DNA from 2 places in the Comamonas sp. MYb21 genome. Region 1 is predicted to be linked to the other one. Evidence: riboswitches for the same ligand, from Rfam matches in the RefSeq annotation. Region 1 holds a riboswitch; the other holds the start of a gene.
What was found. Region 1 has a riboswitch for manganese ahead of mntP (manganese efflux pump MntP). Riboswitches for the same ligand answer to the same signal wherever they lie in the genome.

Region 1 (14,530 bases):
AGGCGCCTGGCCAAATACAACCACCCGGCCAATTCATCAGCCAGCCAAGACAGCGGCACCGACTACTTCGGCTGGGATGGTGACCGGCTGGTGCACACCGAGCGGTTCAACGCTACCAATAACCAGGACAACAACGGCGCAGCCCAGCCCGAAATCATCCACACCATCTATGAGCCCGGCAGCTTTACCCCGCTCATCCAACTGCGACGCGCCACCAAGGCCCCGCCAGATCTGGCCGACCAGCTGCTATCCAACACCCAGCCCGGCCTGGTGCAAGACGCCCTGCGCGGTGTGCTCACGGATATCAAAGCGATGAATGCCTCGATGCAGCACAACATCGCCATCCAGGCGATGCCCCCAGATGTGCAGCGCTTTATGTACGAGCAGTTCCAGGAGCTGGAGCAGACGGTGACCAGCCAGCGCGAGGAAGCGGCGCAAAGTATCGAGATACGGCATTACCTGTGTGACCACCTGGGCACGCCCCATGCCCTGATCCGAGAAGACACCCGGGTGGATTGGGCAGTGCAATTGGATGCCTGGGGCAATGTGCGGGCGGAGCATAACCTCAGTGGGCTGTACCAGCCGATCAGGCTGCCGGGGCAGCATGCGGATGGGGATACGGGGCTCTATTACAACCGGCATCGGTATTATGAATCAATCTTAGGAATCTATATAAATCAAGATTTTTTAGGTATATCAGGCGGGCTATTATTCAACAACTATGCCGGAAATAATCCCAATCAATTTCTAGATCCGCTCGGACTGTGGTCTACTGGCGCACACAATATATTTATCGATCAAGCATTCCCTGATTTACCTTCAGTATTTAGAGAAGCAATTAAGAGTGGGAGTGCTGAAGCAGATTATCTATACAATCAAGGATCATCGAATCTTGACTCTGCAAAACACGCAATGTCCACGGTGAAAAACACGCCAGAAGAAGCCAAGCAATTATATTGTGAATATATTAAAAGTCAGCTGAATAAATTTCAGGATCAACTCGCGAATGCCAGATCAACGTTGGCGAAAAAAGCTGCATGCGCGCAGCTGGGCAGAGGGCTTCATGCTGTAATGGACTCAACTTCTCCTGCTCATAGAGGCTTCCAACAGTGGACAGGAGATGCAAGCAAACATGGGCCTTATATTAAACATCTTCATCAGCACACCATAGAGTCGAAGCAGCATATGGGGCCACACATGGAAGAAACTATTAGCAAAATGAATCAGTATACCCAAGGAAATTTAGTTGACTGTAAATGTTAACCACTCCAATCGCAACCTATTAATATATTATGTGGTGGTAATTATACTCTCACTCATACTACTGAAAATAGGCTATACATTAATTCACTCCGGCATATTCATTTTATTGATTTTTAGCCCGGCATACTTTTACCTAGAAAACAAAGGGCAAATCTTATCGCCAAACTTGCAAGACATCCTGTTATATACAAGCATACAGTTAATATATTATTATATATTATTAAAATTTTTCATTTTTCTCCGAAGTAGATTGGGTAAAAGTCGTTGATTTAAAAATTTTTAAATTAATTTTTTTGAAAGATAACCCTCATGCCGATTTATAAGGAGTGAATTTTTCTCAAAATCATATCTAAAACACCAAAGGATGGCTTATTAGACAGCAGTTATTGGCTAATTTTTGGTTGATCTAAGGCAGATAGCGGTGCAGCGTCGTAGCTCTTACAGCAAGATTGAGCAATAGATAGCCCGAACCTCCTAACCAAGCTGTGCGGCACTTTGTCCGAGGAATATCTGAGCGCGCAGATAAGTGCCACCTCCGTCATCCACTACGAATGGGATGCTCAGCCAGATCTGGCCGACCAACTCCTGTCCAACACCCAGCCCGGCCTGGTGCAAGACGCCTTGCGCGGCGTGCTCTCCGATATCAAAGCGATGAATGCCTCGATGCAGCACAACATCGCCATCCAGGCGATGCCCCCAGATGTGCAGCGCTTTATGTACGAGCAGTTCCAGGAGCTGGAGCAAACGGTGACCAGCCAGCGCGAGGAAGCGGCGCAAAGCATCGAGATACGGCATTACCTGTGCGACCACCTGGGAACGCCCCATGCCTTGATCGGAGAAGACACCCGGGTGGATTGGGCGGTGCAATTGGATGCCTGGGGCAATGTGCGGGCGGAGCATAACCCCAGCGGGCTGTACCAACCGATCAGGCTGCCGGGGCAACATGCGGATGGTGATACGGGGCTTTATTACAACCGGCATCGGTATTATGAGGGGCAACAAGGAGCCTACGTAAATCAGGACCCCATTGGCTTGAGTGGCGGGTGGAACAAATTTTTATATGCCTCGCGGCCAGTGACGATGATTGATCCGCTGGGTCTATGGGCATCACAGCTTGGATTCTATGTACATCAGAATGTAACAAACTATCAAGGCTACATGATGCCATTTGGCTACGATTATTCGAGAGCAGAGTTATCTATGATTAATCAAGGGCAAGTTTGGGCAGATTCACCCCCGAATCAGACTTCAGCCAGTTCGTTTATGCATGCAATGAGGGATAAAGATGCCGCGCAAAATAAAAATCAATCGTGCAGCAGCTCAAATAATCTCATTCAAGATGTAATGAAGAAATCTTTTGAATTAAAGCTGAGGGGAAAAAACAGGAATCTCTTTTTATGTTTGGAGTCGCTCTTCATGTAATACAAGATGCCACTTCGCCCGTCCATAAAGGGCAGAAGGCTTGGTCAGAAAACTATGGACTTCCTCGCCAAATATTGCACGCTATGTCGGAGATTGTTGCGCCACCAAATAAAAATCATCCACTCTACACAGAAACCACAGCAGCATTAAAAGCGTATAAGGATAATGATCTATCTAAATTCAATCTCTCATGTCCTTGCAATTGAATATATCAATACTGATTGTATTTTTAACCTACTCAAGAAATGCGTATGCATTTGTGAGTAAAGATGCTATAGAAGTTGCGTTTTTTGTCACTTTGCTTTGGTTCGCACCAATACTACAAGCATTGCTGCTCGGGATGAAGAGCAAAAATTATTTGTATATTGTAAATATAGCTGTATTATTTTTCTTGCCCTGGACTCTTCTGCTTATACCGTATTCTCAGAATCTTGAAGTTATGATCTCGTGTATTTATTTTGGGTCGCCTTTTGTTGCATTGTTTATAAATTTTATTATTTATAAAAAATATAAGTGATATCACCGCTGGCTAGATTGGGAGATATCGCCAGTTGCTTGGGCCGTATGCTGGTAAAGCATGGCTTTTTAGAGAATTTAGTAGCAGTATGAAGCTTCTCGCTCATGATGAGGATGTGGGGAGATATCTATTGATAAGAATATTAGTATGGGCTTTGTGTTGTGCTCAGTGGATAATGTCGCATATCTTATGCAATCAGGAGCTGTAAATAATATGATTTATAACATATTCTTATTGCTGGTAGCTGTATTTTTAGTTGATGAGTATATGCCTGGAGGGTTTGTTGAAGATGCAGCTATTTTTTAAGAAAAAATTACTATAAAGTAAACTTAATAGCATAACAGCGACGATTGAAAATGAATCCGATAAGACTTGTAAAAAATCAAATTATTGAGAAGGAAAAAAATGAATGAACTAGAGAAGCTAAATGTTTCAATAAAAGAATCAAGATATATGCATCTTGTGTTATTTTTTATCTTATGCCTGTATTTTTATTTTTTCGGAGGCATTGATTTAAACATGATGCTGGGGATAGGATTTATTGTGGCGCTACTGATGTCCTCGAATAATTATGTTTCAGATGAAAATAGCCATCGCATTGCTATATTTCATATTGTTTTGATTTTGATTATGATTGGTGTATACGATTATTTTTCAAAAGAAGGTAATCGGTTGAATAATATTTTAAATGCCATTACTCCAATGGTTTTTTTATCGGCCCTATATGGATTTTATTTAAAAAGAAAATAAATGCTAAATATTGATTGTAAATTTCTTTACCTCGCCTCTCCATCTGACGGCATTCTGGATAATCGCATAGATAAAACAGTTATCTGCTACCTATGCCTTGTAAAGTGCTACGCGAGCTTTTAAGGTGATGTATTGAATAACCATTTGGTGCGATTTGTTAATGCGGATGACTTATTGATATGTCAGAAGCCTCTAAAGCTGCAATGAATTGAGTGATTTAATATATGCCAGTAGAGATTTTTCAAAAAATGTTTTATTGAAGTTGGATCATGAAAATGATTTTAATATAGTAATAAAATCTAAATTTCTCAAATTCATAATGACCAGGGTAATAGACGGCTGGCCACGCGTGTCTAATGATGTCAATAGAATGAAAGCTGCGGTAAATGGTTTTTGTCTATTTTTATGTTTTTCTTTTCGACTCTGTGGGCCATAAATGGGTAGGGGAACTCTGCAAGATACCCAGCCCACCTTCCCGCAGGGGATGATTCAAACATGAAACATTCGAGCCTGGCTTCCGGATTCAAGATGAAAGCCAAATGCACGCGCAAGCGTAATTTATGTCCTAGATAGAGTTAATTAAGCGGCCTCAAAATGCTACATGGCGCAATCACAGCATTTGTTTTGCGCGCGGGGGGTTAGCTAGGATTGGTTTTGATTTCTCGCGTGCAGAGACAGAGATGCGATCCATTCCTAAAGAACTTGGCGCGTTTGGGGCCATGTGCTCCGAAGCGCTGCGCAGCGTTTAGACTGCGGGCTCCCTTGGGGAGTAGCCTGCTTCCGCGCTGGAAGCGTCTGCGTCAACATACTCGGCATTTCGCATGCTGTGGCGCAGACATCCGTTCTTCGGTTGGCGAGACCATCGGCATGCCAGCACGACCTCGGTCGGGCAGTGGTGGCATGCCGTTGTGCTCATGCCCGACTGTCCTAGAAGAACCTCCGATGAACGCTGCTTCCATTTCCCTGTTGGCGCTTGCCATGTCTACCGACGCCTTTGCCGCCGCGATTGGCAAAGGCTCTGCCCTTGTCAAACCCCGTTGGTCGGAGGCGCTGCGCACCGGCCTGATCTTTGGTGTCATCGAAGCCATCACGCCGCTGGTGGGCTGGGCCCTGGGCTATGCCGCGGCCGATTATGTGAAGGCCTGGGACCACTGGATTGCCTTTGTGCTGCTCTTGGTGCTGGGCGGCCGCATGGTGCTGGGTGCCTTCCAAAGCGCCGATGAGCCCGAGATGAGCCGGCCCGCGCGCCATGGCTTCTGGCTGCTGGTGGCCACCGGCTTTGCGACCAGCATCGACGCGATGGCGGTGGGCGTGGGCCTGGCATTTCTGGATGTGAACATCACCGTTGTTGCGCTCAGCATTGGCTTTGCCACCTTTGCGATGGTGACCTTGGGCGTGATGGTCGGTCGCGTGCTGGGCCATATCACCGGCCGCTGGGCAGAGGCGGTAGGTGGTGTCGTGCTGATCGCCATTGGCTCGCTGATCCTGTACGAGCACATGGTGGCCGTATAAAAGCCAAAGCCCTCCGCGGGCATGGCAGAGGGCTTGGCTGCGTTTTGCGCTGTAGGAGCGTTGCTACAGGCAAAACAAAGCCCCGCAAAGCGGGGCTAAAGTGAGAGAGATCAGTGCGCTTGCAATCGCTGCGGGTGCCGGGTTTTTAGTTCTGGCTCAACCGCTTGCAGGCTGCGCTGGTATCAGAAGCGGGCAGGAGCACGCTTACGGTCACGTTCGTCTTCAGGCCAAATAGCAAACACTTCAGTCATTTCAGTCCTTTCACCTTTCTGGTGTAGATGGGTGTACAACGGGCCGCAGGCTGAAGTTGTTGACAAGGCCTGCATAAAGTTTTGTGAACAAGCTCCAACAAAACGTAGAAATCACCGTTTTACGGGGCCTGACACGGCATTGCTTTGTGAAATCGCTATGATTTGCCACCGAATTTAGACAGGGAGTGCGTAATGGCTGGTGCTGGTTTGTTGATGTTGCTCGATGATATTGCGACCTTGCTCGACGATGTGGCGCTGATGACCAAGACGGCTGCGGGCAAGAGCACGGCCATCCTGGACGATGTGGCCACGCAGACCAAGGTGGCGGTGCAAAAGACGGCGGGGGTGCTGGGCGATGACCTGGCGCTGAACGCCGAGCAGGTGACTGGGGTCAAGGCCAACCGGGAGTTGCCGGTGGTCTGGGCGGTGGCCAAGGGATCGCTCAAAAACAAAGTCATCTTGGTGCCGGCAGCGCTTTTGATCAGTGCTTTTGCGCCTTGGTTGATCACGCCGCTGTTGATGCTTGGCGGCGCTTTTCTGTGTTTTGAAGGGGTGGAGAAGGTGCTGAGCCTGTTCCACAAGCCCGGCAAACAGGCGCCCCATGATGCCGTCAAGGAGTCCGAGCAGGCTGCGCAGATGGGCGTGGCGCCATCATCCGTGAAGGCTGCCAGCGAGAAAAACATGGACCCTGTGGCCTATGAAAAAGCCAAGGTGGCGGGTGCGGTGCGTACCGATTTCATTCTGTCTGCAGAAATCATCGCCATCGCGCTGGGCACTGTGGCCAGCAAGCCGCTGTGGGAGCAGTTTGCAGTGCTGGTGGCCGTGGCGCTGGCGATCACCGTGTTTGTCTATGGCCTGGTCGCCGGTATTGTGCGCATGGACGATGTGGGCATGTGGCTGATGCGCAAGACCAGTGCCGCTGCCAAGGCTTTTGGCCGGGGCCTGATTGCGTTTACGCCCTGGCTGATGCGTGGCCTGTCGATTGTCGGAACGGCTGCGATGTTCATGGTGGGCGGCAGCCTGCTGGTGCATGGCATTGGCCCGATCGAGCACTGGTTGGAGAGTACCGTAGCCCCGATGGGTGGCGTGGTGGCACTGCTGGCCCCAACGCTGGTGCATGTGGCTGTTGGTGCAGCCATTGGTGGCCTGGTGGTGCTGGCGGTGGAGGCTTGGCACAAGCTGCGCGGGCACTGATCGCAAGCAGCAGCGCATGGCTGCTGGCCGCGCCTCTCGGGTGCGGCGCAGCAAGAAGCAGAAGGCGGCATCGCAACAGCGGGCCGCCTTTTTTCATCGCTTGTTTTGTCTCGTTGATCTGGGTCAGGGCCGCGCAGCCCGCTTAAGCAGAAGATGCAGGCATGGACAGCAGAAACTGCTCTGCCGCCTTCAGATACGGCGCTTGGCGCGGGTGGGGGCATGCAGATGCGGCCTGGGTTCAGCTACTTTTCAATCCATGCGAGCAAGCTCGCAGCGAGGGCAATGACGATGAAAAAAATGATGTTGGCAGCGGCAGCTGTATGTGCAATGGCGTCGGGCGCGGCGATGGCGCAAGAGGCGCAAAGCCCTTGGCAGGTGCGTGTGCGCGCCGTGCATCTGGACAGCGCCAACAAGGACTCCACCGGCCTGGGTCTGTCGATCAATGACAAGACGATTCCCGAAGTGGATGTGACCTACTTCTTCACGCCCAATATCGCGGCCGAGCTGGTGCTGACCTATCCGCAAAAGCACGATCTGCGCTCGGATGGCGCCAAGATCGGCACGCTCAAGCACCTGCCGCCCAGCCTGCTCGCGCAGTACCACTTCACCAATATGGGCGCCTTCAAGCCCTACCTGGGCGCTGGTGTGAACTACACGCGCTTCTCGAACGTGAACTTTGCACCCGCTGTTGAAGCCGCGCTCGATCCATCGATCAAGAAGAACAGCTTTGGCCCGGCGCTGCAGATCGGCTTTGACTACATGCTCGATAAGCACTGGTCGATCAACGTCGACGTGAAGAAGGTCTACATCAAGACCGACGTGCGCTCGGCGGGCACCAAGGTGGGCACCTTCAAGGTGGATCCCTGGCTGCTGGGTGTCGGTGTGGGCTACCGTTTCTAAAAGGGGTCTAGAACCCGCTCCTGGTGGTTCAGGAGCCAAAGAGCACTGTGATTGAGCCGCTTATTGCAAGCGGCTCTTTTTTATGAAAGCGGCTCTTTTTTATGCGCGACGGCCCCTCAGACCTGGGCCAGCGCCTGCTCCAGATCGGCCAGCAGGTCATCGACATGCTCGATGCCGACCGAGAGGCGCACCATGCCTTCGCTCACGCCAGCCTTCTCCAGCTCTGCGCTGTCCAATTGGCGGTGCGTGGTCGAAGCCGGGTGCGTGGCCAGCGATTTGGCATCGCCAATATTGACCAGGCGGGTGAACAGCTGCAGCGCATCCAGAAAGCGGGCACCGGCAGCGCGCCCTTCGCCATCGGCAGCGTTGAGGCTGAAGGACAGAATGCCCGAGGCACGACCGCCCGACTGCTTTTGCACGGTGGCATGGTCCGGGTGGTCGGGCAGGCCGGCATAGCGCACCCAGGCCACCTTGGGGTGCTTTTGCAGCGTCTCGGCAATCTTTTGCGTGTTCTCGCAGATGCGGTCCATGCGCAGCGCCAGGGTCTCGATGCCTTGCAGGATCTGGAAGGCGTTCTGCGGCGAAATGGCCGCGCCCATATTGCGCAGCGGCACGACGCGCGCGCGGCCGATATAGGCCGCAGGGCCCAGCGCTTCGGTGTAGACCACGCCGTGGTAGCTCACATCGGGCTCGTTCAAGCGCTTGAAGCGCGCCTTGTGCTCGGCCCAGGGGAACGTGCCGCTATCGACGATGGCACCGCCCACGCTGGTGCCATGGCCGCCCAGGTACTTGGTGAGCGAATGCACGACAATGTCGGCGCCATGCTCGATGGGGCGCAGCAGATAGGGCGAGGGCACGGTGTTGTCCACGATCAGCGGCACGCCATGGCGATGGGCCACATCGGCGAGCGCCCGGATATCGGTCACATTGCCCAGCGGGTTGCCGATGGACTCGATGAACACGGCCTTGGTCTTGTCGTCGATCAAGGCGCCAAAGCTGGCCGGGTCGCGCGGATCGGCAAAGCGCACCTCGATGCCTTGCTGCGGAAAGGTATGCGCAAACAGGTTGTAGGTGCCGCCATACAAGGTGCTGGCCGAGACGATGTTGTCGCCCGCTTCGGCCAGGGTCTGGATGGCGGCGGTGATCGCTGCCATGCCCGAGGCCAGCGCCAGCGCGGCAATGCCGCCTTCGAGCGCTGCCACGCGCTTTTCCAGCACATCGGTGGTCGGGTTCATGATGCGGGTGTAGATATTGCCCGGCACCTTCAGGTCAAACAGGTCGGCGCCGTGCTGTGCGCTGTCAAAGGCGTAGGCCACCGTCTGGTAGATGGGCACGGCCGCAGCCTTGGTAGTGGGGTCGGGCGAATAGCCTGCGTGAACGGCCAATGTCTCGATGCGCATGGTGTTGGAATCCTTGTTGTTGGCGGAAAGATGCCTGCCCGTTGTAGCAGTTTTGCGCGCCGGGCCAACGATTTTTTGGGTATGAGCTTATGAGGCCGCAGAGGCCGCAGAGCCCCCTCAAATCCAGGTATTGACCGCCAGCCCGCCCAGCACCAGCCAGACAAACAGCACCAGGGCCAGCAGCAAGGGTTTGATGCCCGCAGCCCGTACCGAGCGCACATGGGTAGTGAGGCCCAGGCCGGCCATTGCCATCGTCAGCAGCGCGTTGTCCCCCTGCACGCCGATGGCCAGCGCCTGCGCCGGGATGACACCCAGCGAATGGATGCCCGCGACCGCGACAAAGCCCAAGGCAAACCAGGGAATGGTGATCTGGCGGGCCTGCACGGCGCCGTTGGTGGCGGGCTGCGGGGCCGGTGCTTCATTGCCAGGCCGCTTGGCCAGCCACAGCGACAGCGCAATCAGAAACGGGGCCAGCATCATCACCCGCACCATCTTGGCGACCACGGCGGTATCGGCCGCGCTGCTGCTGATGGCGCCGCCCGCAGCGACGACCTGCGCCACTTCATGCACGGTCGAGCCCACCCAGAGGCCATAGCCGGCCTCGCTCATCTGCAGGCTGGGCGCGAGCCACTGGTAGAGCACAGGGTACAAAAAGGTTCCCACCGTGCCAAAGACCACCACGGTGGCGATGGCGACTGCCACATCATCGGCGCGCGCCTTGGCCACCGGGGCGGTGGCCAGCACGGCCGCTGCGCCGCAGATGGCGCTGCCCGCGCCCACCAGCATGCTGGTGCGGGCATCCAGCCCCAGCCAGCGCTGGCCCAGCCATTGCGCCAGCACAAAGGTGCTGCTGAGCATCAGCGCATCGATCAGCACGCCGCTGGCGCCCACGGCGGCGATGTCCTGGAAGGTCAGGCGCAGGCCATAGAGGATGATGCCCAGGCGCAGCAGCTGCTGCTTGGACAGGCCCACCCCCGCAGCGGCCGGCGCCTGCACCCAGCCATAGACGGTATTGCCCACCAGCATGCCGATGACGATGGCCAGCGTGAGCGCGCTCAGCCCATGGCTGCCAAACCAGGGCAGGGCTGCGAGCGTGCTGGCCAACCAGGCAATGGCCGCACACAGCAGCAAGCCCGGCACGAGGCGTTTGGCGCTGTCGAGCCAGTGGCTGTTGCGCAGTTGGGGGAGGGAGAGGGGGGCGAGTGACATGGGTGGTTCCAGAGGCCCTGGCAGGGCCAAAAGTGGTGGCCTGCCGGGCGATATGGAGTCACTATAGAAATTATTCTTATATCTGTATAACTAATTGTTTGGTTAATATCTATCGATAAAATAGGTAGATATTTTTTCATCAACCCAAGCGCCTTGGGCGCCATCCCCATGCTCCATCTCAGCCTGCGCCAGTGGGAGGTTTTCTGCGCCATCGCCCACAGCGGCAGCACCGTCGCTGCAGCGCAGACCATCGGCCTGTCGCAATCAGCCGTGAGCGCCGCCTTGCAGCAGCTGGAGGTGGGCCTGGGCGCGCAGCTGTTTGCGCGCAGCGGCAAGCGCCTGGTGCTCAATGACCTGGGGCGCAGCCTCTGGCCGCAAGCGCAGGGCTTGCTGGAGCAGGCCACGCAGCTGGAGCAGGCCACGCAGCAGACCGAGCCGATGGCGCCCGTGGTGCTGCGGCTGGCGGCCAGCACCACGATTGCCAACCATGTGCTGCCCGCCATCCTGGCGGATTTCATGCAGCGCTATGCGCTGGTGCAGTTTGAGGTGGTGATTGGCAACACGCGCGAAGTGGCCGAAGCGGTGGGCCAGGCCAGTGTGGACCTGGGCTTTATCGAAGGGGTGAGCCACTGGCCGGCGCTGGAGGTGCAGCCCTGGCGCGAGGATGAGCTGGTGCTGATTGCCGCGCCTGGCCATGCGTTGGTGGCTGCTGCCGGCCACAGCCCTGTCAGCGCCCAGCAGCTGGGCGCTTGCCGCTGGCTGCTGCGTGAAGAGGGCTCGGGTACGCGCGAGGCGGTGGAGTTCACCGTGCTGTCCCAGTTGCGGGAATGGCCGATTGCAGCGGTGCTGGGCAGTTCGGAGGCCATTTGCACGGCCGTGGCGCGCGGGGCGGGTATCAGCTGCCTGTCGCGCGTCATTGCCCAGCCCTGGATCGAGCGCGGCGAGCTGGCGGTGCTGCACAGCCTGTTGCCGCCGATGCGGCGCCAGTTTTCGCTGCTGCAGCGCCAGGGCAAGCAGCGGTCACCGGTGCTGCAGGCCTTGGTGCAGGCCTGTATGGACGCTGCCTGAGCCTCTGTGAACAGGCCCCTAGCGAACGTGCTGCTTGTCGAGCTTGCGCGCCAGGGTGCGGCGGTGCATGCCCAGGCGGCGCGCGGTCTCGGAGATGTTGAAGCCGGTCTCGGCCAGCGTTTCGTGGATCTTTTCCCACTCCAGCGTCTTGATCGAGGTGGTGGCGGCAGTCAGGTCCACCTCGGTGCTGCCCTCGACCCGGCTGAAGGCCGCCTCGATGTCGTCGGTGTTGGACGGCTTGGCCAGGTAGTGGCAGGCGCCCAGCTTGATGGCTTCGACCGCGGTGGCGATGCTCGCGTAGCCGGTCAGCACCACAATCAGCGCCTCGGGGTTTTGCGCATGCAGCAACTGCACGCAGGACAGGCCCGAGGCGTGGCCGGCGAGCTTCAAGTCCATCACTGCATACTGCGGGCGCTCGGTCTGCAAGAGCTGCGCCACTTCGTCGGCGCTGCTGGCATGCAGCACGCGGTAGCCACGGCGCTCGAAGGAGCGGCGCAGCGTGCGGGCAAAGGCGGCATCGTCTTCAACCAGGAGTAAGAGGCGTTCTTGGGTTGGCGTCATGGTGTGGTTCGTCATCCAGGGCAATGGAGGCCAGCGGCAGGCTGATGCGTACAGCTGCACCGCCGCCCAGGTGCTGCTCGCGGTTGCGGGCCTCGACATGGCCGCCCAGCGAGCGGGCCACATTCATCACCAGAAACAGGCCCAGGCCACCGCCAGGGCGCTGTTTGGTGGACTGGTAGGGCTTGCCCAGATGGGCCAGGATCTCGCTCTTGAAACCCGGGCCGCTGTCGGTCACCTGCAGCACCAGCTGGGCATCGTCCTGCGCGGGGCATTCCACCACCAGCTGCACAAAACCCGGCGAGGCCTCCAGCGCATTGTCCAGCACATTGAAAATCATCTGTTGCAACGAGGTATCCGAGATGATCGGAATATCGCGCGCGACCTGCTTGCGGTAGACGAAGTTGCCGGGCTGGCGGTGGCTTTGCCACTGCGCGGCGACCCGGTCCATGAAGGTGACCAGGGTGGTGCTCTGGGGTGCGTCGCCGCGCGTCTCACCGGCCGACAGCAGCACGCCGGTGACGATGGATTTGCAGCGCTGCACCTGGTGCTCCATCTCGTGCAGGTCCTCCATCAGCTCGCTGTCTTGCGCGATCGAGGGCATGCGCTGCCAGTCACCCAGAATCACCGCCAAGGTCGACAGCGGCGTGCCCAGCTCATGGGCGGCGCCGCTGGCCAGCAGGCCCATGCGCACGATGTGCTCCTCCTCGGCCGCGCGCTGGCGCAGGTCGGCCAGGCGCGCATCGCGCAGCTGCAGGTTGGACATGATGCGGTTGATGAAGGAGACCAGCAAGATGGCATTGAGCCCAAAGCTGATCAGCAGCCCCAGCAGGTAGAGCGCATGCATGGCACCACTGCGGTGGCTCATGATCTGCAGCGGCTGGTAGAAAAAGGCCAGCGCCACCGCGCAGCAGCCGGTGACCACCACAATGCCCCAGGCGTAGAAGGGCTTGAGCAGCACCGCCCCCAGGGTGACCTGGAGCAGGAACAGGGTGATGAAGGGGTTGTTGGCGCCGCCGCTGAGGTAGAGCTGCAGGCTGAGCGCCCCGACATCGGCCAGCAGCGCCACAAACAGGTCGCTGGACGAGATATCGTGCTGGCGCCAGCGCAGCCACCAGACGCAGATCAGGTTGGTGATGACCAGGCCGGCCAGCACGGCAAACATCTCGTACAGCGGCAGGTAGATGTCAAAGCCCCAGCGGACCAGCGAGATGGTGACCACCTGGCCCACCACCGCCAGCCAGCGCAGCTGGATGAGCAGCTGCATGTTCTGGCGGTCGGTGGTGTGGGTGACCTGAAAAGGGGAGGGGATGGACAGTGGCACCGTGCAATTGTGCCGCAGGACTGTGCCGCAGGAATGCGCCGCAGGCGGCAGGCCTTGCGCCTGCCAGTGTTACCGGCGCCGCTAAGCGCCGGTAACTGCACTGTGGCTAACGCGCGCCCTTGCGTCGGCGCAGCACCAGCCAGGTGGCGCCCACCACCATCAGGGCCAGGCCATACCAGGTCAGCGCATAGACCAGGTGGTTGTTGACAAAGCGAACCTGCGTGAGCCCTGCGCGTGGCCACTGCTGGCCTTGCAGGTCGCTCGCGCTGCTGCGCTTTTGCTCGCCCACCAGCTCGGCGCTGCCATCGGGCAGGCCTTCGTCGATGAAGAACGGTGCCACTTGCGCCAGGCCCTGGGCCTGTGCAATGGCCTGCACATCGCGCGAGAACCAGCGCTGGGCCTGCGGGTCGTTGTCGCGCAGAAAGCCGCCCTTGGGCTCGGTAGCGCGCAGCAGGCCGGTCACGCTGACCTCGCCCGTGGGCGTCGCGGCTGTCAGCTGCGGGCCGCCTGCCCAGTCGCGGCGCAAGGCGTCGGGCACAAAGCCGCGGTTGACCAGCACCTGGCTGCCATCGGCACGCTGCAGTGGCGTGAGCACCCAAAAGCCCGAACCCAGCGCCGTGGTGGCCTGGGTCAGCACGGTCTTGTCCGTCAGCCACTGGCCTTGCAGCTGGCTGGGCTGGTACTCCATGGCCTTGGCATCGAGCTGGGGCCAGTTGCTTTTTGCAGGTACGGGCTGGGGCGCACTGTGCACCCGGCGCTCGACCCGCTCGATGAGGTCGAGCTTCCACTGCAGGCGGTAGACCTGCCAGGTGCCCAAGGCGCAAAAGCCCAAGAACAAGGCGATGCCCACGGTTGCGAGCATCGCCTGAAAAAGTGCGGAATGCCGGGGCTGGCCCTGCGCATTCCGTTGCGTTTCGTTGGTCAAAACAGCTTAGTGGTTGGTGTGGCCTTCGCTGGCAGCAGGTTGCTGCTGGGTCACGGCGGCCGGGTTGTGGTTGTGGCCAGGCATCATGTTGGTGTTCATGTGGTACATGACCCACAAGGTACCGGCCAGGGTCACAGCCACGAACACGATGGTGAAGATGGTGGACATCAGGGTCCAGCCGCCTTCGATCTTGCCGTTCATGTGCAGGAAGTAGACCATGTGCACGATGATCTGCAC
Region 2 (14,530 bases), on a different contig from region 1:
ACTGCAGGTGGCCTATGGCCGGCGCGTGGTCATCCCGGGGCTGTCGCTGGCCGATCTGCAGCCCGGCCAGGTCACCGTGGTGCTGGGGCCCAATGGCAGCGGCAAGTCGACCTTGTTGCGGGCGCTGGCGGGCCTGACCCGTGCCAGCGGCCAGGTGCGCCTGCAAGGGCAGTCGCTGGACCAGGCCAGCCTGGCCGAGCGTGCCCGGCGCGTGGTCTACCAGCCCCAGGCCTTGCCGGCGGCCGTGCATTTGCGCGTGATCGAATCGCTGATGGCCGCGCGCAAGGCCTCGCCCCACAGCCTGCAGGCGGGTGCGGAGCCGGCCCAGGATGCGGTGCTGCAGTGCGCGGCGCTGCTGCAACTGCTGGGCATTGACCACCTGGCCATGCGCCACCTCGATGAGCTCTCGGGCGGGCAGGCGCAACTGGCCGGTCTGGCGCAGGCGCTGATCCGCCAGCCCCAGGTGCTGATGCTCGATGAGCCGCTGTCGGCGCTGGATTTGAACCACCAGTTCCATGTGATGGAACTGGTGGGCGAGCAGACCCGCCGCTGCGGCATGGTCACGCTGGTGGTCCTGCATGACCTGGGCCTGGCGCTGCGCCATGCCGACCGCGTGCTGGTGCTGAAAAACGGCGAGCTGCAGGCCGATGGCCTGCCCTGCGACGCGATCAACCCCGAGCTGCTGGCCCGTGTCTATGGCGTGCGGGCCCGTGTCGAGCCCTGCTCGCGCGGCATTCCGCAGGTGATGGTGGATGGCCTGCTGCGCTGAGCGGCCAGAGGGATCCACCGCCTGCTTCCTCTTTCTCAACCACCCAAGCGATCCACCATGACGTTTTCCTTGCACCATCTTGCCCTTTGCGCCGCCACCCTGGGCGCCAGCAGCGCCGCCTTCGCACAGCCCGCCGCGCCCGCCACGGCGCAGGCCCCGGTCTGTGAGGCCCATGTACAAGGCCAGCCCGGAAAAAAGTTTGACCTGACCGAGCTGCGCGTGAGCAAGCGCTGCGCGCAGTTCACCGTGCACCTGCTGCACACCGGCAAAAAGCCCTGGCAGGAAGCGGGCCACAACTGGGTGCTGACGCGCAGCCAGGACACCGAGGCGGTGATCCGCGAAGGCCAGCGTTCGGGCCCCGAGCGCGCCTGGCTCAGCCGGGGCGATGCCCGGGTGCTGGCTGCCACCCAGATGCTGTCGGGCGGCGAGCATGCCTCGGTGAGCTTCCCGGTCGAGCGCCTGCGCCAGGGCGAGGACTACACCTATTTCTGCTCCTTCCCCACCCATGCCGAGCCGATGCGCGGCAAGCTGGTCGTCATCGACTAAGAGCCGTTAACACAACCCTTGATACGTCGTTGCCTCGCCGGCCGCGCCCTGCCTTGTCGTACTACAGTACTGCCTGCGGCAGGACGCCTAGTCGGGGGCGCCTAGTCTCAACCGCAAACCTTCGGTTTGCTGGATCGTGTTACCGGCTCTAAACCGCTGAACCAGCGGCCCAGCCTCAGCTGGGCATGCGGTAGGCCAGCACCTTGAGCGCCCGGTCGGGCGAGACATCGGCAAAGATGGCCGGGTTGGCCACCTGCTCGATGAACTCCAGCTCCGGCGCCAGCGCGGCCATCTGGTCTTGCAAGAAGGCCAGCGGCAGCTCGGGGGCGTTGAGGCAGAGCAGCGCAAAGCCGCCGGGAGCCAGCAGATCGGGCAGGCGCTTGATCAGGCGCGCGTAATCCTTGGTGGCGACAAAGCTGCCCTTTTGGTAGCTGGGCGGATCCATGATCACCAGCTGGTAAGGCCCGGTGCGGGTGATCTTGCCCCAGCTGCTGAAAATGTCATGGCCCCAGAACTGGCCGCCTGCGAGCTGGTTGAGGCGGTGGTTCTGCTGGCCGCTGGCCAAGGCCGCCTTGCTCATGTCGATATTGACCACCTGGCCGGCGCCTGCCTGCAGCGCCGCCACCGAAAAGGCGCAGGTATAGGCAAACAGGTTGAGCACGGTGCAGCGCTCAGGGTCGGGCTGGCGCGCGATGAACTGGCGCACCCAGCGCCGGCCTTCGGCCATGTCCAGAAACAGGCCATGGTTTTGCCCGCGCAGCACATGCACCAGGTAGCGGGCATCGTCTTCCTGCACCGTATGGGGCTCGGGCAGGCTGCCCTGAACCAGGCGGGTCTCGGCCGCGCCCAGCGCCCGGCATTGGTAGACCCAGGTCAGCGGCTCGCCCGGGTAGAGCTGCTGCCAGCGCTGCTGCAGCGCACCGCCCACGCTTTGCAGCGCCTCGTCGGCCAGCGGCGCAAAGCTGGTCAGCACCACCGCCGGTGGGTACAGGTCCAGCGACAGGTGTTCGCAACCGGGAAACAGGCCGCCCCGGCCGTGGAAGAGGCGTTGCGCCTGCTGGCTCGCGGGCATGGTGGCGATGGCCTCTAGTAATGCATGCATGGAATCTGAAAAACGTCTAGGAGAGAAGGTGGGAGGCGGCGTGCTTGGTCAGGAATTGTGGGCTGGGCGATACTTCTTACAAATTTTTGCCCCGCCGCCCAGCCATTGTGCAGCCACTCGGTTAGATTTCTTGGATTAGGAATTTCGATAGATCACTGGTGGATCCACCGCCAGGATTGCGGAGGAGGATTTCATGTTCAGTAGCGCCAATGACATCAAGCCCCTGGTAACAGCCATTAACAACTGCCAGGACGAGGAAAGCATGATCAACCCGCTGACGGCTGCGCAGTGGGAGATCCTGGCCCCGTACCTGACGCAGACCCAGCTGGCGGCATCGCAGGTGCTGTTTCAGCAAGGCACGCAGGAGCGCACCCTGTTTTTCATCGAAAGCGGCAGCCTCAGCGTGCATTTCGAGGACGAAAAGCAGCGCATTCGCCTGGCGATCGTCGGCGCGGGCTCCATTGTCGGCGAAGGCGCGTTCTTCTCGCACCAGCCGCGCAATGCCACCGTGCAGGCGGTGGCCGGCTGCCGCCTCTGGGGGCTGTCGAGCATCCGCTTTACCGAGCTGTGCAACCGCCAGCCCACGGTGGCCGTCGCGCTGGCGATGGCGGCCGGATCGGTGCTGGCCAAGCGCCTGGGCAACCGCAAACGCCGCGTCGCCGCAACATAAAAGCTTGGCATTGGTCAAATCGCGCGCGCTTTTCTGACCAGGGTATGCAATACTCCTTCCTACAATTACAAACGCCTGTTGCGTGATGAAACGGGTGACCATAAGAGAGTCGCGGATACAGACCCAGCCAACCCCAGGTTTGCGGGCCTGCAAGGCGGGATGCGGCCAGCCAGGCCATATCCCCCAAGGCCTGTGTCTGCGGCTCAAATTCTGATCAGGGTAGGGAGTGGCATGTCTATATTTGCCAAATGGTTCAGTCGACCAGAAAAAAAATCGGCTTTTGCGCCCCTGGGGCCGCAAACCATGTTTGCCGAACCGCTGGGTGTGAGCCAGCACGATATGCTGGCCGCCCAGAGCCCCTTGGTGGCCGCCAAGCCCATGGCTGCGGCACCGCAGCACGACAGCGCAGCGCCCCGCCCCGGAGAGCGCTCGGCCCGCCGGGAGATGGTGTATTCGGCCGTGCGCGAGTCGATGGTGCGCTCGGGCATTCTGTCGGCAGGTTACAAATTCAAGGTGCTGGCGCTGGACAAGCGTGCCACGCAGTTCATCGTGATGGTGGACCTGGCCCAGCAGCACTGCGCCTCGCCCGACAAGCTCACCCAGATCGAGGCCTTGATCGCCTACTCGGCCAAGACCCGTTTCGAGATCGTGATCACCTCGGTCTACTGGCGCCTCAATGCCCAGCTGGGTGCCACCAGCCCCAAGGCCCCCAGTGTGGTTACCGCGCCCCAGCCGGCCGTGGTGCCGGTGCCGCTGGGCATGGACCCGGTCGATGAGGCGGAGATTGCCGCCTTCAAGAAAGCCTTGCTCGAAGCGGCGCTGAACCCGGTGCCTGCGCTCGACGGTGCTTCGGCTGCAAACCGCGCTGCCACCAGTGCGGCGCCCCGGCCCGCGCCCATCGTGCCGCCTGCGCGAAGCGCCGCGCACAATGCCCAGATCGCCCGGGAGGCCGCGCAGCGCGGCGGTGCGCCCGCGCCCACGGCCGACACCAGCTTTGGCGGCCTGAGCAATACCCAGTACGGCGATCTGCACTGAGAACAAATTCAAAGCCTCTGGCGCGGCGCGAAGAGACTTTGCGCGGGTCCTTGGCAGCTCTTTGCTGAGGTGCGAAGGCCCGCTGGCCTTAGTCAGTGCCCCGCAAAATCCACCAGCGTGAACAGCGGCAGACCCGCGTCGGTCAGCCGCTTGGAGCCGCCCAGCTCCGGCAGGTCGACAATCGCTGCGCCCTCCATCACCTGGGCGCCCAGCTTTTCCAGCAGCTTCTTGCCGGCCATCATCGTGCCGCCAGTGGCAATCAGATCGTCGACCAGCAGCACCTTGTCGCCGGGCTTCACGGCGTCGGCATGCAGCTCCACGGTGGCGCTGCCGTATTCGAGCTCATAGGTTTCTTCGACCGTGGTGAAGGGCAGCTTGCCCTTTTTTCGGATCGGCACAAAGCCCACCTTGAGCTGGTAGGCGATGACCGCGCCCAGGATGAAGCCGCGCGCATCGAGCCCGGCCACCACATCGGGGCGCATGTCGCGTGACATGTAGCGGTGCACAAAGGCATCGATCAGCACATGGAAGACCTGCGGGTTCTGCAGCAGCGGGGTGATGTCCCGGAACTGCACGCCCGGCGCTGGCCAATCGGGAACGGTGCGGATGTGGTGACGCAAAAAGGCGTTGACGTCGGGAGCGTGCATGGTGGGCGGGCAGAAAAGGGGAGGAGCCGCCATGGTAGTCCAACTGCGGCAGCAGCAACCGGCGCCCGGCGCAGGTTAAGCATGTTTGGCAATGACCTGCGCCCGCCGGGGCGCGGACGCTCCGATAAAATCAGCCTCCATGAGCACCCTACAGCCCAAGCGCCCCGTTGAAGCGGCGCAGATTCTGCGCCTGGCGGCGTCTACCTTCGCGATCGAGGCCGAGGCCATTGCGGCACTGACGCAGCGCCTGGACGACAACTTTGTCCAGGTCGTGCAGCGCATGCTGGACATTCCCGGGCGTGTGGTGGTCACCGGCATGGGCAAGAGCGGGCATGTGGGGCGCAAGATTGCCGCCACCCTGGCATCGACCGGGACGCCGGCCTTTTTTGTGCACCCGGGCGAGGCCAGCCATGGCGATCTGGGCATGGTCACGGGCCAGGACCTGGTGCTGGCCATCTCCAACAGCGGCGAGAGTGGCGAGATTTCCGTGCTGCTGCCGGTGCTCAAGCGCCTGGGCGTGCCCGTGGTGGCGATGACGGGCAACCTGCAGTCCTCGATGGCGCGCCATGCCGACTGGGTGCTCAACACCCAGGTCGACAAGGAAGCCTGCCCGCTGAACCTGGCCCCCACGGCGAGCACCACCGCGCAAATGGCGATGGGCGATGCGCTGGCCGTGGCGCTGCTGGATGCGCGCGGCTTCAAGGCCGAAGATTTTGCCCGCTCCCACCCCGGTGGCGCGTTGGGCCGGCGCCTGCTCACCCATGTGGCCGACGTGATGCGCAGCGGCGCTGAACTGCCGACCGTGTTGCCCAGCGCCAGCTTCAGCGACCTGATGCGCGAGATGAGCGCCAAGGGCATGGGCGCAGCCGCCATCGTCGATGCGCATGGCCTGCTGCAAGGCGTGTTCACCGATGGTGATCTGCGCCGCCGCATTGAGGCCGGTGCCGATTTGCGCGGGCTGACAGCCGCCGAGGTGATGCATGCCACGCCGCGCCAGATCTCGGCCGACGCACTGGCAGCGGACGCCGCCGCGATGATGGAGGCCCACCGCATCACCAGCGTGCTGGTGACCGATGCGGACCAGCGCCTGGTGGGCATCGTGCATGTGGGCGATCTGATGCGGGCCAAGGTGATCTGATGGCCAGCACATTCACCTTGCCCGCCATCACCCCCGCCCAGCACTGGCCCGCTGAGCTGCTGCTGCGCGCCCAGGGCATCAAGATCGTGTTTTTCGATGTGGATGGCGTGCTCACCGATGGGGGCCTGTACATCAGCGAGCAGGGCGAGACGCTCAAGCGCTTCCACACGCTCGACGGCCATGGCCTCAAGATGCTGCGTGAGGCCGGCATTGTGCCGGCCGTCATCACCGGGCGCGATTCGGCACCGCTGCGCCACCGCCTGGCGGCGCTGGGCATCGCGCATGTGCGCTATGGCACCGAGGACAAGCTGCCTGCCGCCCAGGCCATGCTCGAGGCCCTGGGCCTGGACTGGCACCAGGCGGCTGCGATTGGCGATGACTGGCCGGATCTGCCGGTGCTGCGCCGCTGCCAGCTGGCCTGCGCCCCCGCCAATGCCCACCCCGAAGTGCTGGGCGTGGCACACTGGGTAACCACCCGCCAAGGCGGCGCCGGTGCTGCGCGCGAGCTCTGCGACGCCGTGCTGGCCGCCTGCGGTGCCTATGTCAACCTGCTCGATCGGTACGGACAATGAAATCTCGCCTGCGACGCCTTATGGACCTGTCGTCCATCTACCTGCCGGTGATCCTGATGGGCCTGCTGGCGCTGGGCACCTGGTGGCTGGTGCGCAATGCCCCCAAGCCCCAGAGCGTGCGCGAGCAGGTGGTGGCCGGCCACGAGGTGGATTACTACATGAACGACTTTTCGGTGCGCAGCTTTGACGGCACCGGCGTGCTGACCAGCGAGATCCAGGGCAACAAGATGCGCCACTACATGGACACCGACACGCTGGAGATCGACACGGCCACGATGCGTGCCATCCGCCAGGATGGCTCCACCACGGTGGCCACCGCCAACCGCGCGCTGTCCAATGCCGATGGCTCCGAAGTGCAGTTGTTTGGCAATGCCAAGGTGGTGCGCAGCAGCAACAAGCCCGGTGCGCCGCAGATGGAGTTCCGGGGCGAGTTTCTGCACGCCTTTGTCAATGAAGAGCGGGTGAGCTCGAACAAGCCCGTCGAGATCATCCGGGGCCAGGACCGGTTCACGGCCGACTCGATGGTCTTCAACAACATCACCCAGGTCGCAGAGCTCAAGGGCCGGGTCAAGGGCGTGCTGCAGCCCGCACGCTGAGCGCCGCATGTCTCCCCCCCTGAGCGACGCACCGCTGGTACTGATCACCGGCGCCTCCAGCGGCATCGGCCAGGCGCTGGCCTGGCGCTACTACCAGGCCGGTTACCGCCTGGCCTTGGTGGCCCGCCGTACCGCGCTGATTGCGGACTGGGCCCAGGCGCAGGCGATGGACGCCAGCCGCTACGCCATCTATGGCGCGGATGTGGCCGACCAGGACCAGACCATTGCTGCCTGCATGCAATGCCTGCAGCAGCAGGGCCTGCCCGATGTGGTGGTGGCCAATGCCGGGGTGAGCTACGGCATCGACACGGCCGAGCGCGAGGACCTGGAGGTCATGGCCCAGACCTATGCGACCAATGTGATTGGCATGGCTGCCACCTTCCATGCCTTTGTGCGGCCCATGCAGGCGCGCGGCAGTGGCAAGCTGGTCGGTATTGCCAGCGTGGCCGGCATACGCGGCCTGCCTGGCCATGGCGCCTACTGCGCCAGCAAGGCGGCGGTCATCAGCTACTGCGAGAGCCTGCGGGTGGAGCTTAAGCGCAGCGGCGTGCAGGTGGTCACCATCTGCCCGGGCTTTGTCGCCACGCCGCTCACCAGCCACAACCGCTACGGCATGCCGTTCCTGATGCAGCCCGAGGCCTTTGCCGACCAGGCCTTTGCGGTGATTGCCAAGGCGCGCAGCTATGCCGTCATCCCCTGGCAGATGGGCTGGGTGGCCAAACTGTTGCGCTGCCTGCCCAATGCCCTCTATGACCGCGCGCTGGCCAACCGCCCGCGCAAGCACCGCCACCGCGAGCGGGTGCAAGAGGCGCCACCGGGTCAAGACTGAAAGCAGGTCCTGAGCCGGGCATGAAAAAAGCCCCTGGCGGGGCTTTGTCGTTGCGGTGCGGCACAGCGCCGGGCTGTGCCTGCAGGCATCAATAGTCGTCGTTGTTGTCGTAGCCTTGGTTGCCGCCGCGGTTGCGCGAACCATTGCCGTAGGGGCTGCGGAAGCCGCCATCGCGCTCACCGCCACGATCGCCACCACCAAAGCCGCGGTCATTGCCGCCACGGCCGCCATCGCGACCACCGCGGTCGCCATAACCACCGCCGCCGCCGCCGTAGCCGCCGCGATCACCGCCGCCGCCACCGCCGTAACCACCACCACCGCCGCCGCCGTAGCCACCGCCACCACCGCCGCCGTAGCCACCACCGCCGCCGCCAAAGCCGCCACGGTTACCGCCGCCGCCGCCAAAGCCACCACCGCGTGGGCCGCCAAAACCACCACCGCCGCTGCGGGGAGGACGGGGCTCCATGGGGCGTGCTTCGTTCACGACCAGATTGCGACCGCCCAGGGGCTGACCGTTCAGACCGTTGACCGCAGCTTGGGCTTCTTCATCGCTGCCCATTTCTACAAAACCGAAACCCTTGGAGCGACCCGTGTCGCGTTCCATCATCACCTTGGCGCTGGTTACGCTGCCAAACTGACCAAAGGCCTGTTCCAGATCGTTGTCGCGAACCTGGTATGGCAAATTACCGACGTAAAGCTTGTTGCCCATTTGAGGGACTCCTGATAACTCTTAAATAATGCGATCGCGCCCTGTAGAACACCGGTCATCTATCGCAGTAGCCCAATGGAGGAATGCTCCATCCTTTATTTTCTGGCATAAAAACCGAGAATGGCATAGTTGTGCCCCTCAGTTGTGGCGCAGAAGCTGCAACCAGATGCAAAAAAGGCCTCAAAGAGGCCTTTTTTCCGGGAAAACCCGTCATCTCACTGTCAAAACCTCTCAGAGGTTTTGGATGCGATGTGCTTAGTAGCTGCCGCCACCGTAGCCACCACGGCCACCGCCGCCGAAGCCACCGCGGTCACCGCCGCCGCCGAAGCCGCCGCGATCACCACCGCCGAAACCACGGCCACCACCACCGCCGCCGAAGCCGCCGCTGCGTGGAGGACGTGCTTCCATTGGACGTGCTTCGTTCACGACCAGGTTACGACCGCCAAAGCCTTGGCCGTTCACGCCTTCGATAGCAGCTTGTGCTTCAGCGTCCGAACCCATTTCCACAAAGCCGAAGCCCTTGGAACGGCCGGTGTCACGTTCCATCATGACCTTGGCGCTGGAGACGGTACCGAATTGGCTGAAAGTGCTTTCCAGATCGCTGTCACGGAAAGAGTAAGGCAGGTTGCCCACGTAAAGTTTGTTGCCCATTTGAGGACTCCGAAAAAAGTAAAAAAAGCGATGGAGCCTGATGCAATCAACAAACCTGTGACAACTTCCAAGACGGATCACCGCGCGCTCTAGTGTACCCGGGGGCACATTGAGCTTCACCATTATGGGTGAATCGCCTTACGCTGTGTTGACAGTTCCCGCAACCAGCCCTTGGTATTTTCCCTGGCGGGCGTAGGTGTTGCGGCGCAACATCGCTTTTGGGCGTATGATGCGCCAGTCTTTGGGGAGTAGCCTGCTGGGCGCGCGATGCGCCGCAGAGTGTGCGTCAACAAACTTGGGCCTTCGCGGCCTATGGCGTACACGGCATCTGGTGATGAGGATGCTGGGCGAGACCATTGACCACGTTGCGATCCAATGCCGGAGTCGCGATGCGGTCAATGCTGTCTTGCTATATCCGGCTGCAATAACGATCCCCACTCCATGGAAGCCTTTCTCCTCTCGACCGCTGTCGTTGCCCTTGCCGAAATGGGCGACAAGACACAGCTGCTGTCCCTCGTTCTCGCTGCCAAATACCGCAAACCCTGGCCCATTGTGCTGGGCATCTTTGTCTCGACGCTGGTCAACCATGCGCTGGCCGGTGCCGTTGGCGCCTGGATCACCACGATGCTGGGCCCCGATGTGCTGCGCTGGATTCTGGGCGTGTCCTTTATCCTGATGGCCGGCTGGATGCTGATCCCCGACAAGATTGACGAGGACGAAGCGGGCAAGAGCAGCGGCCGCTGGGGCGTGTTCGGCACCACGGTGCTGCTGTTCTTCCTGGCCGAGATGGGCGACAAGACCCAGCTGGCCACCGTGGGCCTGGCCGCCAAGTACCCCGCTTCTTATTACTGGGTGGTTGCTGGCACCACGATCGGCATGATGCTGGCCAATGCGCCGGTGGTCTGGTTTGGCGACAAGATCACCAAGAAGCTGCCGATCCGCTGGATCCACCGCGTCTGCGCGGTGATCTTCCTGGCGCTGGGGGTGGCCGCGCTGTTCACGACGATGGACTGATAGCGCTGGCGGCGCTTGCAACACTGCAACGCCCTAACTAAATAAATAAAAGGGCTGGGGATCTTGCGATCTCCAGCCCTTTTTTGATGGGGCTGTGCCCCCAAGCCTCAGCCTCAGTCCAAGGTCATCAGGCTGGCATTGCCGCCGGCCGCTGCGGTGTTGATGCTGATGGCATGCTCGGCCAGCAGGCGGAACAGCGGCACGCTGCCATCGGCGGCCTGGGCGGTGATCGGCACGATGGCGCCGGCGCGGCCGGCCAGGCGGCTGGCCGTGGGCAGCCAGCCGCTGGCCGCATCGACGATCAGCGCATCAAAGGCTTCGGACTGCACAAAGGCCTGCTCGCTGTGCGCAGACAATTGCACCGAGGCACGCACCGAGGTAGGCAGCTGGGCCAGCAGGCTGGCGTGGCTGCTGCCCGCGGGCCACACGGCGGAGGAGCCAGCGGCGAGCACGGCAGCGAGCTGGGCCAGCAGCAAACTGCTGGTGCTGGCCACGCAGGCCACGCGCGCACGGCCGCTCAGCACATACAGATTGCGCTCGCCCGTGGGGCCGGGCAGTTCGGCGGCAAAGCCGTTGCCGGTATGGGCGGCATAGCGCTGGCACAGCGCTGCCAGATCGCCCTGGCCTTGCTGGCTGGCCCAGCTTTGCAGCGCCTCCAGCCCAGCGGCGGGGGCGGCATCGGCCTGTTCCAGGCCATGGGCATTGCTGCGCTGAGCGGTGCTGGCGGCCGGGGCCTCGCTACCCGCCATGCGGGGCAGATGGGCCAGCGCATCCACGGTGGCCGTGGCGGGCATGCGGCTGAGCAGGCGCAGCATGTACAGCGGGCCGCCGGCCTTGGGGCCCGTGCCCGACAGGCCTTCGCCACCAAAGGGCTGCACGCCGACGACGGCGCCGACGATGTTGCGGTTCACATAGATATTGCCGGCATGCGCGGCATTGACCACCTGGTTGATGGTCTCGTCAATGCGGGTGTGCAGGCCCAGGGTGAGCGCGTAGCCGGTGGCATTGATGTCGGCCAGCAGCTGGGGCAGGTTCTCGCGGCGGTAGCGCAGCACATGCAGCACCGGGCCAAAGACCTCGCGCTTGAGCTCGGAGAGCTGGCCGATGGCGATCACCGTGGGCGGCACAAAGGTGCCTTGCGCGCTGGCGCCGCTGTTTTGCCAGACCTGGTGGCCAGCGGCCTGCATGCGGGCAATGTGCTGGTCGATGACGCCCTTGGCCTCGGCGTCGATCACGGGGCCGACATCGGTCTTGAGCTGGCAGGGGTTGCCCAGCTGGAGCTCCTGCATCGCGCCGCGCAGCATGTGCAGCAGGCGGTCGGCCGCTTCTTCCTGCACGCAGAGCACGCGCAGCGCCGAGCAGCGCTGGCCGGCCGAGTCAAAGGCCGAGGACAGCACATCCACGACGACCTGCTCGGCCAGCGCGGACGAATCCACGATCATCGCGTTCTGGCCGCCGGTCTCGGCCACCAGGGTGACGGGCTGGCCTTGGGCATCGAGGCGCTGGGCCAGCGTCTTTTGCAGAATGCGGGCCACCTCGGTCGAGCCGGTGAACATCACGGCCTGCACGCGGTGGTCGCCTACCAGGTGGGCACCCACGGTCTCGCCGGTGCCCGGCAGCAGCTGCAACACATCGCGCGGCACGCCGGCCTGCCACAGCGCCTGCACGGCGGCAGCGGCGATCAGCGGGGTCTGCTCGGCTGGCTTGGCCAGCACGGTGTTGCCGGCGGCCAGCGCCGCGGCAATCTGGCCGCTGAAGATGGCCAGCGGGAAGTTCCAGGGGCTGATGCAGGCCACCGGGCCCAGCGCCTGGTAATCCGCCTGGCCCCAGCTGCGCACCTGGGCGGCGTAAAAGCGCAGAAAGTCCACGGCCTCGCGCACCTCGGCAATCGCGTTGGCGCAGGTCTTGCCGGCCTCGCGCACCAGCACACCCATCAGGGTGGGCATATGGGCTTCAAGCAGGTCACCGGCCTGGGCGAGGCAATCGGCGCGCTGGGCGGGCGGGGTGGCCTGCCAGCGGGCGGCGGCGGCCTGGGCGGCGGCCAGTGCAAACTCCACCTGCTCGGTCGATGCCTGCGTGACCGTGCCGACCTGGTCGCTGTGGTCGGCCGGGTTCAGCACCGGTTCGCTGGCCTGGGTGGAGGCGGGCGCGCCATCGGCCAGCATCGGCTGGGCATGCCAGACCATCTGGGCGCTGGCCTGCAGGTCGTGCTGCAGCGCACGCAGGCGGTTGTCGTTGGACAGGTCGAGCCCTGCCGAATTGCTGCGGCTTGCGCCATACAGCGCGCGCGGCTGGGCAATGTGCGGGTTGGGCAGGCCCAATTGGCCTTCGCTCTGCGCCCATTGCTGCGCGGTGGTCACGGGGTTTTCCACCAGCTTGGCCAGGGGGATGTCCTGGTCGGCAATGCGGTTCACAAAGCTGGTGTTGGCACCGTTCTCCAGCAGGCGGCGCACCAGGTAGGCCAGCAGGGTTTCATGCGTGCCCACCGGGGCATAGATGCGGCAGGGGCGGCCCAGGTTTTCGCTGGCATTGCGGCCCACGACCTGCTCGTACAGCGGCTCGCCCATGCCGTGCAGGCACTGGAACTCGTACTGGCCGGGCTGGTAGCGGGCCGGGTCGGCCAGGTGGTAGATGGTGGCCAGGGTGTGGGCGTTGTGCGTGGCGAACTGGGGGTAGACCGCATCGGGCGCGGCCAGCAGCTGGCGCGCGCAGGCCAGGTAGGACACATCGGTATAGGCCTTGCGGGTGTAGACCGGGTAGCCTTCCAGGCCGTCGATCTGGGCGCGCTTGATCTCGCTGTCCCAGTAGGCCCCCTTGACCAGGCGCACCATCAGCCGGTGCTGGCTGCGGCGGGCCAGGTCGATGATGAAGTCCAGCACATAGGGGCAGCGCTTTTGGTAGGCCTGCACGACAAAGCCGATACCGGCAAAACCGGCCAGCTCGGGCGCAAAGCAGAGCTTTTCCAGCAGGTCCAGCGACAGCTCCAGGCGGTCGGCTTCTTCGGCATCGATATTGAGGCCGATGTTGTAGCCCTTGGCCAGCACGGCCAGCTGCAGCACTACGGGGTAGAGCTCGGCCATCACGCGGTCGTACTGGGCGCGGCTGTAGCGCGGGTGCAGCGCCGACAGCTTGATCGAGATGCCGGGGCCTTCGTACACGCCCCGGCCATGGCTGGCCTTGCCGATCGCATGGATGGCGTTTTCATAGTCGCGCAGGTAGCGCTTGGCGTCGTCGCTGGTCATCGCCGCTTCGCCCAGCATGTCGTAGGAGTAGCGGAAGCCCTTGGCCTCCAGGCGCTCGGCGTTCTTCAGCGCCTCGCCAATCGTCTCGCCGGTGACGAACTGCTCGCCCATCATGCGCATGGCCATGTCCACGCCCTTGCGGATCAGCGGCTCGCCGCCCCGGCCAATGAGGCGGGTGAGCGACTGGCCCAGCGAGCCTTCGCTGTGCGTGGCCACCAGCTTGCCGGTCAGCACCAGGCCCCAGGCGGCGGCATTGACGAACATCGACGGGCTCTTGCCCACGTGGGCCTTCCACTGGCCGTGCGCGATCTTGTCGCGGATCAGCACATCGCGGGTGGCCGTGTCGGGAATGCGCAGCAGCGCCTCGGCCAGGCACATCAGCGCAATGCCTTCTTGCGACGACAGCGCAAACTCCTGCAGCAGGCCTTGCACCAGGCCGGAGCGGCCGCTGTCGGCCTTGCGCTCGCGCAGGCTGCGGGCCAGTTGCAGCGCCAGCGCATCGCCCGCCTGGGCGATGGCGGCGGGCGGCGTGGCCTGGGGCAGCAGTGCTTGCAGCGCTTCGGGCTCGGGCTTGCGGTAGGCGGCGGTGATGGCCGCGCGCAGCGCCGAGGCGGGCTGTAAGGCCGACACCAGCTCATTAAAAACAGGAGCGCTTGCGCCAGATGGGCTGCTGTCTGCGGCCGAAAGGGGCAAGGCGGTGGAGGGCTGGTTGTCAACAACGGCGTTGGCAGTCATGGCGGGCTCGGTTAGCAAGTAAATAGTGAATGCCGCCAGTGTGATCGTTTGTGGTTTGAATTTCTCTCCATAATAGGCCCCATTCATAGTGAAAAATTCAGCCCATGACCGCCATCATCGACCCGCCGGAGGACCTGGATCGCATCGATCTGCGCATTCTGGCCGTGCTGCAGCGCGATGGCCGCATCTCCAACCTGAAGCTGGCCGAGGCGGTGTCGCTGTCGGCCACGGCCGTGCTGGCCCGCGTGCAGCGCCTGACCAAGGAAGGCTATATC

Region 2: linked by a shared signal. The riboswitch ahead of WH367_RS09170 (TMEM165/GDT1 family protein) and the one ahead of mntP (manganese efflux pump MntP) in region 1 are both predicted to bind manganese.

The regions. Positions count from the first base shown of each region.
Region 1 covers NZ_JBBGZC010000013.1:2,594-17,123, forward strand. Annotated here, with positions in the region: gene WH367_RS18985 (RHS repeat-associated core domain-containing protein) at 1-1,263, shown strand, start outside; gene WH367_RS18990 (RHS repeat-associated core domain-containing protein) at 1,759-2,685, shown strand; gene WH367_RS18995 (hypothetical protein) at 3,608-3,952, shown strand; yybP-ykoY riboswitch at 4,710-4,875, shown strand; gene mntP (manganese efflux pump MntP) at 4,895-5,464, shown strand; gene WH367_RS19005 (DUF808 domain-containing protein) at 5,908-6,909, shown strand; gene WH367_RS19010 (OmpW/AlkL family protein) at 7,198-7,809, shown strand; gene WH367_RS19015 (O-acetylhomoserine aminocarboxypropyltransferase/cysteine synthase family protein) at 7,926-9,209, opposite strand; gene WH367_RS19020 (YeiH family protein) at 9,327-10,418, opposite strand; gene WH367_RS19025 (LysR family transcriptional regulator) at 10,587-11,486, shown strand; gene WH367_RS19030 (response regulator transcription factor) at 11,505-12,047, opposite strand; gene WH367_RS19035 (ATP-binding protein) at 12,010-13,311, opposite strand; gene WH367_RS19040 (SURF1 family protein) at 13,475-14,230, opposite strand; gene cyoD (cytochrome o ubiquinol oxidase subunit IV) at 14,300-14,530, opposite strand, start outside.
Region 2 covers NZ_JBBGZC010000005.1:185,432-199,961, reverse strand. Annotated here, with positions in the region: gene WH367_RS09230 (ABC transporter ATP-binding protein) at 1-769, shown strand, start outside; gene azu (azurin) at 827-1,315, shown strand; gene WH367_RS09220 (class I SAM-dependent methyltransferase) at 1,491-2,417, opposite strand; gene WH367_RS09215 (Crp/Fnr family transcriptional regulator) at 2,611-3,087, shown strand; gene WH367_RS09210 (hypothetical protein) at 3,391-4,122, shown strand; gene WH367_RS09205 (adenine phosphoribosyltransferase) at 4,215-4,769, opposite strand; gene WH367_RS09200 (KpsF/GutQ family sugar-phosphate isomerase) at 4,909-5,907, shown strand; gene WH367_RS09195 (KdsC family phosphatase) at 5,907-6,479, shown strand; gene lptC (LPS export ABC transporter periplasmic protein LptC) at 6,476-7,075, shown strand; gene WH367_RS09185 (SDR family oxidoreductase) at 7,083-7,904, shown strand; gene WH367_RS09180 (RNA recognition motif domain-containing protein) at 7,993-8,613, opposite strand; gene WH367_RS09175 (RNA recognition motif domain-containing protein) at 8,869-9,264, opposite strand; yybP-ykoY riboswitch at 9,496-9,609, shown strand; gene WH367_RS09170 (TMEM165/GDT1 family protein) at 9,706-10,278, shown strand; gene putA (trifunctional transcriptional regulator/proline dehydrogenase/L-glutamate gamma-semialdehyde dehydrogenase) at 10,392-14,255, opposite strand; gene WH367_RS09160 (Lrp/AsnC ligand binding domain-containing protein) at 14,360-14,530, shown strand, end outside.